DNA from 3 places in the Pseudomonas sp. SDO5215_S409 genome. Region 3 is predicted to be linked to each of the others. Evidence: riboswitches for the same ligand, from Rfam matches in the RefSeq annotation. Region 3 holds a riboswitch; each other region holds the start of a gene.

Evidence for each region. A riboswitch is a leader RNA that binds a small molecule or an ion and turns the genes downstream of it on or off. The one in region 3 is predicted to bind cobalamin.
Region 1: another riboswitch for cobalamin. It lies ahead of cobO (cob(I)yrinic acid a,c-diamide adenosyltransferase); the one in region 3 lies ahead of ACW9H9_RS23390 (CbtB domain-containing protein).
Region 2: another riboswitch for cobalamin. It lies ahead of cobW (cobalamin biosynthesis protein CobW); the one in region 3 lies ahead of ACW9H9_RS23390 (CbtB domain-containing protein).

What each region holds. Positions count from the first base shown of each region.
Region 1 is NZ_JBSVWN010000014.1:84,471-87,734, reverse strand. Features, by position in the region: gene topA (type I DNA topoisomerase) at 1-605, shown strand, start outside; gene ACW9H9_RS10465 (DUF6586 family protein) at 733-1,254, shown strand; cobalamin riboswitch at 1,303-1,549, shown strand; gene cobO (cob(I)yrinic acid a,c-diamide adenosyltransferase) at 1,628-2,239, shown strand; gene ACW9H9_RS10455 (cobyrinate a,c-diamide synthase) at 2,236-3,264, shown strand, end outside.
Region 2 is NZ_JBSVWN010000008.1:17,008-20,271, forward strand. Features, by position in the region: gene cobN (cobaltochelatase subunit CobN) at 1-346, opposite strand, end outside; gene cobW (cobalamin biosynthesis protein CobW) at 350-1,417, opposite strand; cobalamin riboswitch at 1,508-1,708, opposite strand; cobalamin riboswitch at 1,750-1,952, shown strand; gene ACW9H9_RS06410 (CbtB domain-containing protein) at 2,049-2,237, shown strand; gene ACW9H9_RS06415 (CbtA family protein) at 2,249-2,941, shown strand; gene ACW9H9_RS06420 (cobalamin biosynthesis protein) at 2,938-3,264, shown strand, end outside.
Region 3 is NZ_JBSVWN010000056.1:22,124-25,387, reverse strand. Features, by position in the region: gene ACW9H9_RS23400 (MurR/RpiR family transcriptional regulator) at 1-469, opposite strand, end outside; gene ACW9H9_RS23395 (CbtA family protein) at 675-1,403, opposite strand; gene ACW9H9_RS23390 (CbtB domain-containing protein) at 1,419-1,631, opposite strand; adenosylcobalamin (AdoCbl) riboswitch at 1,632-1,780, opposite strand; gene ACW9H9_RS23385 (histidine phosphatase family protein) at 1,832-2,386, shown strand; gene cobF (precorrin-6A synthase (deacetylating)) at 2,433-3,191, shown strand; gene ACW9H9_RS23375 (alpha/beta hydrolase) at 3,204-3,264, shown strand, end outside.

The DNA.
Region 1 (3,264 bases), on a different contig from region 3:
TGGACGCCTACCTGCTGGACGAAAAACACAAGTTGCACATCTGCGGTAACAACCCAGATTGCAACGGCTACGAGATCGAAGAAGGCACCTACCGCATCAAGGGCTACGAAGGTCCGAGCCTGGAATGCGACAAGTGCGGCAGCGAGATGCAGCTCAAGACCGGCCGTTTCGGCAAGTTCTTCGGCTGCACCAACCCGACCTGCAAAAACACCCGCAAGCTGCTTAAAAGCGGTGACGCGGCGCCGCCGAAGATGGACCCGGTGAAAATGCCGGAGCTCAAGTGCGAGAAGGTCGACGACACCTACATCCTGCGTGACGGCGCTTCGGGCCTGTTCCTGGCGGCCAGCCAGTTCCCGAAAAACCGCGAAACCCGCGCACCGCTGGTCATCGAAATCGCCCCGCACAAGGACGAGATCGATCCCAAGTACCACTTCCTGTGCGAAGCGCCGAAAAAGGACCCGGACGGTCGCCCGTCAGTGATCCGCTACAGCCGCAAGACCAAGGAGCAATACGTGCAGACCGAAGTGGAAGGCAAGCCTACCGGCTGGAAAGCCTTCTACGACGGTGGCAAGTGGAAGGTCGAGGACAAGCGCCAGGGCGCTTGATGCGCTAACCGCTCGATACCGAGGCCGCCTGCGAAGGCGGCCTTTTTTTGCGCTTGCAGTGGCCTTGGCCGATCCATGACACTGTTGAGCCAGCATCACGCCTTATTTCGTTGTGGAGACTGCCGTCATGGCCAACGAGCTCTATACCCGCACCAACCAGAAAATCTACTTTGCCGGGTTGTCCCTGGAGGCCCTGGCTCGCACCGAAGCGGGCAAAGAGATGAACGCGATTGCATTGGTACAGGCCGGGCGTGAGGCCGCACTGTTCCACCTGTATGGCGCCTTGCTGGGGTTGTGCCATGAAATCGCCGGGTTCTACCGGTTGCCCGAAGCCGGGGCGATCCGCGCCGAAACCATCCTGGCGCCCAAGGTGCTGGAGTCGATGGCCATTCCGGAGCTGGCGGAACTGGTGGAAATGACGCAAAACCCCGACAGCTGGGTGGCGCGCCTGCTGGCTGCGCACTTGGCGATGTTCCAGCCGCCGCGTATTCCCCACAAACCCAAGGGCGACGTGACCCAGCCGCTGATCGTGGCGGTGAACCTTGAGGACGAAGCGCCCGCGCCGCTGAGTCGCGAAGAACTGGAAAGCTGGCGCCAGTCGCTAAAGGCCCTGGCGATCCGTTTTCGTGACGGCCTGAACGAGTGCTGACACACCCTGGGCCCGCTTTAATTTGACGCTCCACCCCCAAGCCACTAACCTTCGCCGCTTGTTTCAGGTGCTCTGTGGCACAGGTGTCGACAGGGTGAAACAGGGAAGCCGGTGAGTGCGTGCACTTTTGACAGTGCCGCTACGATTCCGGCGCTGCCCCCGCAACGGTAAATGAGTCAATACGGTGCTTTTAGCCACTGTATCGCCTGGCGATATGGGAAGGCGCACCGCGGGCGTTCTTGCAGAAGAGGCGCTGCTCATGAGCCCGGAGACCGGCCTGGACCATTCAACAGCATCACGGTGGGCGATGCTTGGCTGTCTGTGTGCCTTTTTCCTGCCCGCCGTTTACATCCAGCCCCAACGGAGAGCTGCCATGACCGAATCCCCCGACCGTGACGAACGCCATTTGGCGCGCATGCTGCGCAAAAAAGCGGTGATCGACGAACGTATTGCCAATTCCCCGAACGAATGCGGCCTGCTGCTGGTGCTCACCGGCAACGGCAAAGGCAAGAGCAGTTCGGCGTTTGGCATGCTGGCGCGGTCCATGGGCCACGGGATGCAATGCGGTGTGGTGCAGTTCATCAAGGGGCGTAACAGCACCGGCGAGGAGTTGTTTTTCCGCCGCTTCCCTGAACAGGTGCGTTTTCACGTGATGGGCGAGGGCTTCACCTGGGAAACCCAGGACCGCCAGCGTGACATCGCCGCCGCCGAAGCCGCCTGGGCGGTATCGCGGCAGATGCTGCAAGACCCGTCCATCGGCCTGGTGGTGCTGGACGAACTCAACATCGCCCTTAAACACGGCTACCTCGACCTCGACCAGGTACTGGGCGACTTGCAGGCCCGTCCGCCGATGCAACACGTGGTGGTCACGGGTCGTGGCGCCAAGCCCGAACTGATCGAACTGGCCGACACCGTGACCGAAATGGGCCTGCTCAAGCACGCCTTCCAGGCCGGTATCAAGGCACAAAAGGGCATCGAACTTTGAATCAGCCGCGTCATTGCCCGGCCGTCCTGATCGCCGCACCGGCGTCCGGCCAGGGCAAAACCACGGTCACCGCCGCATTGGCGCGCCTGCACCGCAACCTTGGGCGCAAGGTGCGCGTGTTCAAGTGCGGGCCGGACTTTCTCGACCCCATGATTCACGAGCGCGCCAGCGGGGCGCCGGTATATCAACTGGACATGTGGATGGTCGGCGAGCAGGAAAGTCGCCGCTTGCTGTGGGAAGCGGCGGGGGAGGCCGACTTGATCCTGATCGAAGGCGTGATGGGGCTGTTTGACGGCACCCCGTCGAGCGCTGACCTGGCGCGGCATTTTGGTGTGCCGGTACTGGCGGTGATCGATGGCACGGCCATGGCGCAGACCTTTGGCGCGCTGGCCCTGGGGCTGGCGCGTTACCAGCCAGACCTGCCGTTTGCCGGGGTGCTGGCCAACCGTGTGGGCACGGTGCGGCACGCGCAATTACTCGAAGGCAGCCTCACCGAGGGCCTGCGCTGGTACGGCGCGCTCTCGCGGGAAACCGGGATCGAACTGCCGAGCCGTCACCTCGGCCTGGTGCAGGCCAGCGAACTCAACGACCTGGACCTGCGCTTGGACGCCGCCGCGCAAGCCTTGGGCAGCAGCTGCGAAGTGGCGCTGCCACCGCCGGTGGCGTTTGCCGCACCCGAACCGATCGAAGCCGCGCCGTTGCTGACTGGCGTGCGCATCGCCGTGGCTCGCGATGAAGCCTTTGCGTTTACCTACGGCGCGAGTCTTGATCTGTTGCGGGCGATGGGCGCGCAGTTGCTCTTTTTCTCGCCGATCCATGACCGGGCGTTGCCCGACGCCGACAGCCTGTACCTGCCCGGCGGCTACCCGGAATTGCACCACCAGGCCTTGTCGGAAAACACCGCGATGCTCGGTGCGATCCGTGCTCATCATGCGGCCGGAAAACCGCTATTGGCCGAATGCGGCGGCATGCTTTACCTGCTCGACTCGCTCACCGACGTGGACGGCAACCGCGCCGCGTTGCTC
Region 2 (3,264 bases), on a different contig from region 3:
CCCCGGGCACCAGAATCAGTTGCACGCCGCGCTGCGCCAGTTCCACCAGCCGCTCGATGCCATAACGCCAATAGGCGATGCCGCCGTGCAGCGAGATCAGGATGACCTTGGCGTGGCGCAGCACCTCATCCACGTACAGGTCGACCGAGGCGTGGTTCTGCACCTGCATCGGGTTGGCCAGGCGCAGGCTGGGGTAGTCGTCGGGCAATTGCTGCGCCGCTTCGGCCAGCAGCGCCAGGCTCGAATCCCCGCTGCACAGGATCACCAGCTCAGCGGGGGTTTGCCCAAGGTCAGCGATGTTGTCATCGGAGACGAAACCGCCGGGCTGAGTCCTGAGCAGGTGCATGGGTTAAACGCTTAGGGCAGCGCGCAATTGCGCTTCAAGGCCTGCCGCGTCCAGTTCCTGGCCGATCAGCACCAGGCGCGTGGTGCGCGCTTCGTCAGCGCCCCAGGCACGGTCAAAATGCTTGTCGAAACGGGTGCCCACGCCCTGGATCAGCAGGCGCATCGGTTTGTTCGGGATGGCGGCAAAACCCTTGATGCGCAGGATGCCGTGTTGCACCACCAATTGGGTCAGCGCGTCGAGCAGCAGCGCTTCGTCGGCTTGCGGCAGGTCGATGGAGATCGAATCGAAGGCGTCGTGATCGTGGTCGTGATCGTCATCACCGTCGTGGTGGTGGTCGTGATGGCTGTGGCGGTTGTCGATGTGTTCTTCGGAGCCCGCGCCCAAACCGATCAGCACGTCCAGCGGCAGGCGCCCGCTGCTGGCTTCGATGATTTTCACCGCAGGCGGCAGTTCTTCGGCGACTTCCAGGCGCACACGGGCCAGGTCGTCGGGGTTGATCAGGTCGGTCTTGTTGAGGATCACCAGGTCGGCGCTGGCCAGTTGGTCGGCAAACAACTCGTGCAGCGGCGACTCGTGGTCCAGGTTAGGGTCGAGTTTGCGCTGGGCGTCTACCTGGTCCGGGAACGCGGCGAACGTGCCAGCGGCCACGGCCGGGCTGTCGACCACGGTGATCACCGCATCCACGGTGCAGGCGCTGCGGATTTCCGGCCACTGGAACGCTTGCACCAAAGGTTTGGGCAGGGCCAGGCCCGAGGTTTCGATGAGGATGTGGTCAAGGTCGCCGCGACGGGCCACCAGTTCGCGCATCACCGGGAAGAATTCTTCCTGCACGGTGCAGCACAGGCAGCCGTTGGCCAGCTCATACACACGGCCGTTGGCCTCTTCTTCGGTGCAGCCGATGGAGCATTGCTTGAGGATTTCACCGTCGATGCCCAACTCGCCGAATTCGTTGACGATCACAGCAATGCGGCGGCCCTGGGCGTTGTCCAGCATGTGGCGCAGCAAGGTGGTTTTGCCCGAGCCGAGAAAGCCGGTAACGATGGTGACGGGGAGTTTGGCCAGTGTTTTCATCGGATGCCCTATGGGGCGGGCATACGGGACGGCAGGCCGGCGCGGGTACGCGAGGCTGCGTTCGTCACCGGATCACCCCGCCCGGTTGAAGTAAAAATCGGTTGCGAGGCAGGTCTCCTGGCTTGGGGCTTGCCGATGCGTACACCGGCGCTGGCTGCGCCTTCCCGCCGAATCAGGCAGTGGCGTGGCAGTCAGATGAACCCTTCACAGTTGCGGGGGCAGCCGCGGCTTGGACCGCGTTCCCGTCTTAGCTCCGGCCTGGGCCGAAGAACCTCGAAGGTGCAAGGCTACAGGGGCTCGGGCCATTTGACTACCGTCACCCGGCATGCTCTCCTACACACCTTGTTTCGGGTGCCCTTCACAGGGTGAAACGGGAAACCGGTGCGTCATGCCTGCATGACCAGTCCGGTGCTGCCCCCGCAACGGTAAGCGAGCGAAGCGTCAGAGCCACTGTGCCAACGGCATGGGAAGGTGATGCTTTTTAGGCCCAAAGCCCCTCGCAAGCCCGGAGACCGGCCCGAAAAAATCAGATAACAAACCCGCGGTGGGCGGGCGCTGTTCAAACCCTGCGTGCCCGGCTCGCGGGGTTTTCATGCGCTCGTTTCACCCTGACACCCCGAAGGGACGCGCCATGTCGATCATCACCAGCACCTCGCACGCCGCCAGCGGCACCACTACCCTGAGCCAACGCCTGACCGCCGCCATCGGCGCGTCGATCCTGGGCGCGTGCCTGGTGTACTTCGCCGGTTTCTCGCACATCGAAGCGGTGCACAACGCCGCCCACGATACCCGCCACAGCGCCGCGTTCCCGTGCCACTGAGACTTGCCGACATGATCAAGCGTATTGCTCAAACCGCCGGTTTCACCGGCCTGCTGGCGGCCTTGCTGCTGACCCTGCTGCAAAGCTTGTGGGTCGCCCCGCTGATTCTGCAGGCCGAAACCTTTGAAAACGCCCCCGCCGCCACCCAGGCGCACGAACACGCCGAGGGCACTGCCGAGCACAGCCATGACGCCGAAGCCTGGGAGCCCGAAGACGGCTGGCAACGCGTGCTGTCCACCACCGGCGGCAACCTGGTGGTGGCCGTGGGCTTCGCGCTGATGCTGGCGGGGCTTTACACCCTGCGTGCCCCTACCCGCACGGCCCAAGGCCTGTTTTGGGGCCTGGCCGGGTATGCCACCTTCGTACTGGCGCCGACCCTGGGCCTGCCGCCCGAATTGCCGGGCACCGCCGCGGCCGATCTGGCCCAGCGGCAACTCTGGTGGGTCGGCACGGCGGCCTCTACCGCTGCCGGTATCGCGTTGATCGTGTTTGGCCGCAACGTGCTGCTCAAGGCCCTGGGCGCGGCGATTCTGGTGGTGCCCCATGTGATCGGCGCACCACAGCCGGAGGTGCATTCGATGCTGGCGCCTGAAGCCCTCGAAGCGCAGTTCAAGATTGCCTCGCACCTGACCAACGTCGCGTTCTGGCTGGCACTGGGCCTGATCAGCGCGTGGCTGTTCCGCCGGGGCCAGCAGTCGGCATGACCCGCGTGCGGGTGGTGGGCGTAGGTTGCCAGCGCGGCTGTGACGTCAACCACCTGCTTGACCTGTTCAACACCGCCCTCGCCGAGGGTGGCGTTGACCGCCCTTCCATCACCGCGCTGGCCAGTATTGACCTCAAACAGCACGAGCCCGGCCTGCTCGCCCTGGCGCAACGGCTGAAGCTACCGCTGCATTGCTTCAGCGCCGAACAATTGGCCGCTTACGAAGGCCGGTTGAGCCATAAATCAGCCGTGGCCTTTGCCCACACCGGCTGCCACGGTGTCGCCGAAAGTGCCGCCCTGGCGCTGGCCGAGCAATTGGCCCAG
Region 3 (3,264 bases):
ATTCGAGGTGGCTGTGAAACGCGCTGAGAATGCCGCGAGTCGACTGGATACCCAGGATAAACACGGCATCGGCCTCGACGATCTGCTGCACGATGCGCCCGAACGGTTCACTGCGCGCCAGCTGGTAGGTGTGTTCGATGGCCTCGACTTCGCGGGCCAGGGAGCGGTCGAGGGCGTCTTGCTGATGGGCTTCCTGGCGAAACGCGCCCAGGCGGTCGGTGATCAGCCAGTGGGACTGTGGGTCGCCGCGCAGGCCTCGCTTCACGTCATCCAGGTTGCGATAACCCAGGGTGCGCAGGAAGCGGCCGACGGTGATGCCAGTGGTGCCGGCGTGTTGGGCAATGCTGTCGGCCGTTTCAAAAGGCAGCTGCGACAGGTTGGCCAGCAGGTACGTAGCAATCCGCTTGCCCGTGGGCGTCAGCGTGGGAAATTGCTGTTCCAGTGTGTGGTGAAAGCTGTGCTTGTCCATGACGTGCCCGGCGGTCTATGTTATCTGTCATACATTTTTATGGTGGCTGTTATTAACCTAACATTCGTGGTGCTGACATAACAATGAAATTTATTGGATTTGTGGGGGAGGGGGTTGTTGCGCGTGGGCGTGCCGATCGGTGGCGGCGAAAGTGACAGCCCGCTACCGCAGGAGAGCCTGCGATAGCGGTCGATGACGCGGGGTCTCAGCGATTCAGGCGTGCCTGCGCACCGTTCAGCGTGCGCTCGGCCACGGCGCCGAACACCAGGCCGACGGTGGTCCACAGCACCAGCTGGATGCCCAGCGAGGCGACGCGAAATTTCCACAGCAACACGGCCGAGAACTGCTCTGGCACTTCATTGATGACCGGGAACAAACCGCCCGCCACCGAGACGATCACGATGTACAGGGCCACGCCCAGTATCGCGCCGGTCCAGATGCCACGGCGGGCGATCAGCTTGCGGGCGGTGTTGACCGCAATCACCGCCGCCGCGACCGACACCAGCAACATCAGGAAAAACAGCTGGGTGCGCAGCGCAATGGTGTCCGGGTCGCCCACCGAAGGCGGGTTGGCCGGGTACTTGAGGCCTGGCACCACAATCAGCGTCACAAATGCCGCCAGTGCCAAGAGCGCGGCCAGGCCACGCGGGCCGACCTTGCCGATGCGGCCCAGCGCATAGGCGAAGACCAGGGCAAAAATGCCGCCCAGCGACACGCTGTACACCACCACGCCGGTAAACAGGCCGAAGGTGCTTTGCACTTCGCGGCTCACCAGCTCTTCTTCCGGCGCATCGCCGTGCATCTGCGCCATCTGATCTTCAAAGGCAATCGCCTTGTCGATCTGCGGCTCGCCAAACGTCTTGGCAAACCCAAAGGCCAGGATCCCGGCCAGCAAGCCCACCAGCATCCCGCGAACGAGTAAATGCCCTGTCATGTCGTCACGCTCCGATCAATGGCAGGGGAAACCCAGCAGGTGGCGGCCGTCGTGCACGAACTCATGCACATACATGCCCTTGAATACCGCAGTGGCGCCTTGTTCGGCACCGACGAAGTAAATCGCCAGCAGCAACAGCAGGCCGCCAAAAATGGCCCAGGGCAGGATCTCGCCCAGGGGAATCGTGGGCAAAGAAAGATCGGAGTCGGTTGCAGCGGTGTAAGCCATGAGAACCTCCAGGGATAACGCGTCCCGAAATGGAATAGCCAAGGTGATGAAAACAGGGTCTGGCTTAAGGCTGTAAGGCCCCCTACAGTGGCGCGACCGCGCCGGCGTTGAACCGGCTTCCTGTTTTCATTTGCGTTGTAACATGTTGAAACAACTTCACCAGTCTACGCTGACTGGGCCCCGAACGCGGAGTTAAATGCATGCAAGGCACCCGATTGACACTGATTTGCCATGCGCTGACCCCGTATCAAAAGCGCGGACGGTTTCCGGCGGACGAGTCGGTGTTGATGGACTGGGAAAACGCACCGTTGTCACAGGCCGCGCGTTTCAAGAAAGACCCGCGCCTGCTGTGCGGGCCCGAAGCGCGCACCCGCCAGACCGCGACGTTGTTCGCCACCACGGCGGTCATGGAGCCGGCGCTGCGCGACGGTGATTTTGGCGAATGGCAGGGCCAGGCCCTCAGCGACGTGGACCCACTGCAACTGCACACCTGGTTGACGGACCCGAGCAGCGCGCCCCACGGCGGCGAGTCGGTCGATGAGATCTGCGAGCGGGTAGGGCGCTGGATGCACACCCTCCAAACACAGCCCGGGCACGTGGTGGCGGTGACGCACCCGTTCGTGATTCGCGCGGCCCTGCTGTACGTCATGAAGTTTCCGCTCTCGATGTTCTACCTGATCGATGTGGAGCCGCTGTCTTCGACCGAGCTGCGTTACCACCACGCATGGCGCCTGCGCCTGGAAACTCACGCCTGAGCCGCCGAACATGGCAAAATCCGCGCCCCGCACAGAGAGCATCCCCATGAAGCGCATCCTGATCATCGGCATTGGCGCCGGCAACCCCGACTACATCACGATGCAGGCGGTCAAGGCGCTCAACCGCACCGACGTGTTTTTTCTGATGGACAAGGGCCAGAGCAAAGACAAGCTGATCGACCTGCGCCGGGAGATCTGCCAGACCTACATCAGCGCCGATCACCCGTACCGCTTCGTCGAGGCCGAGTGCCCCGAGCGCGTGCGGGGAGACATCGACTACACCACCGCCGTGCAAGACCTCAACCGCGACAAGCAACACACCTTCGAGCGCATGATCAACGAAGAAATGGCCGACGGCGAAACGGGCGCTTTCCTGGCCTGGGGCGACCCTGCGTTGTACGACAGCACCATCCGCATTCTGCAGGCGATTCTGGCGGGTGGCGGCTGTGCGTTCGAGTTTGACGTCATCCCCGGGATCACCAGCGTCCAGGCGCTGGCGGCGCAGCACAAAGTGGCGTTGAACCGCATCGGCCGCTCCGTCGAGATCACCACCGGGCGCCGCCTGGCCGCGGGGCAGGTCAGCGATGCCGACACCCTGGTGGTCATGTTGGACGCCGAAGATTCCTACCGCACCCTGGCCGATCAAGACAGGGACATCTATTGGGGCGCCTACCTGGGCACGCCGGACGAAATTCTCATCAGCGGCAAGGTGGGGCAGGTTGCCGACGAAATCGAACGGGTGCGCAAGGCGGCGCGCCAGGCCAATGGCTGGATCATGGACACGTACTTACTGCGCAAACCCTAGAGGTCAATGCCCATGCTCAAACTGATTGCCCTAAGCCTCGCGCTGTTGGCGGGCGCCGCCCATGCCGACCCGG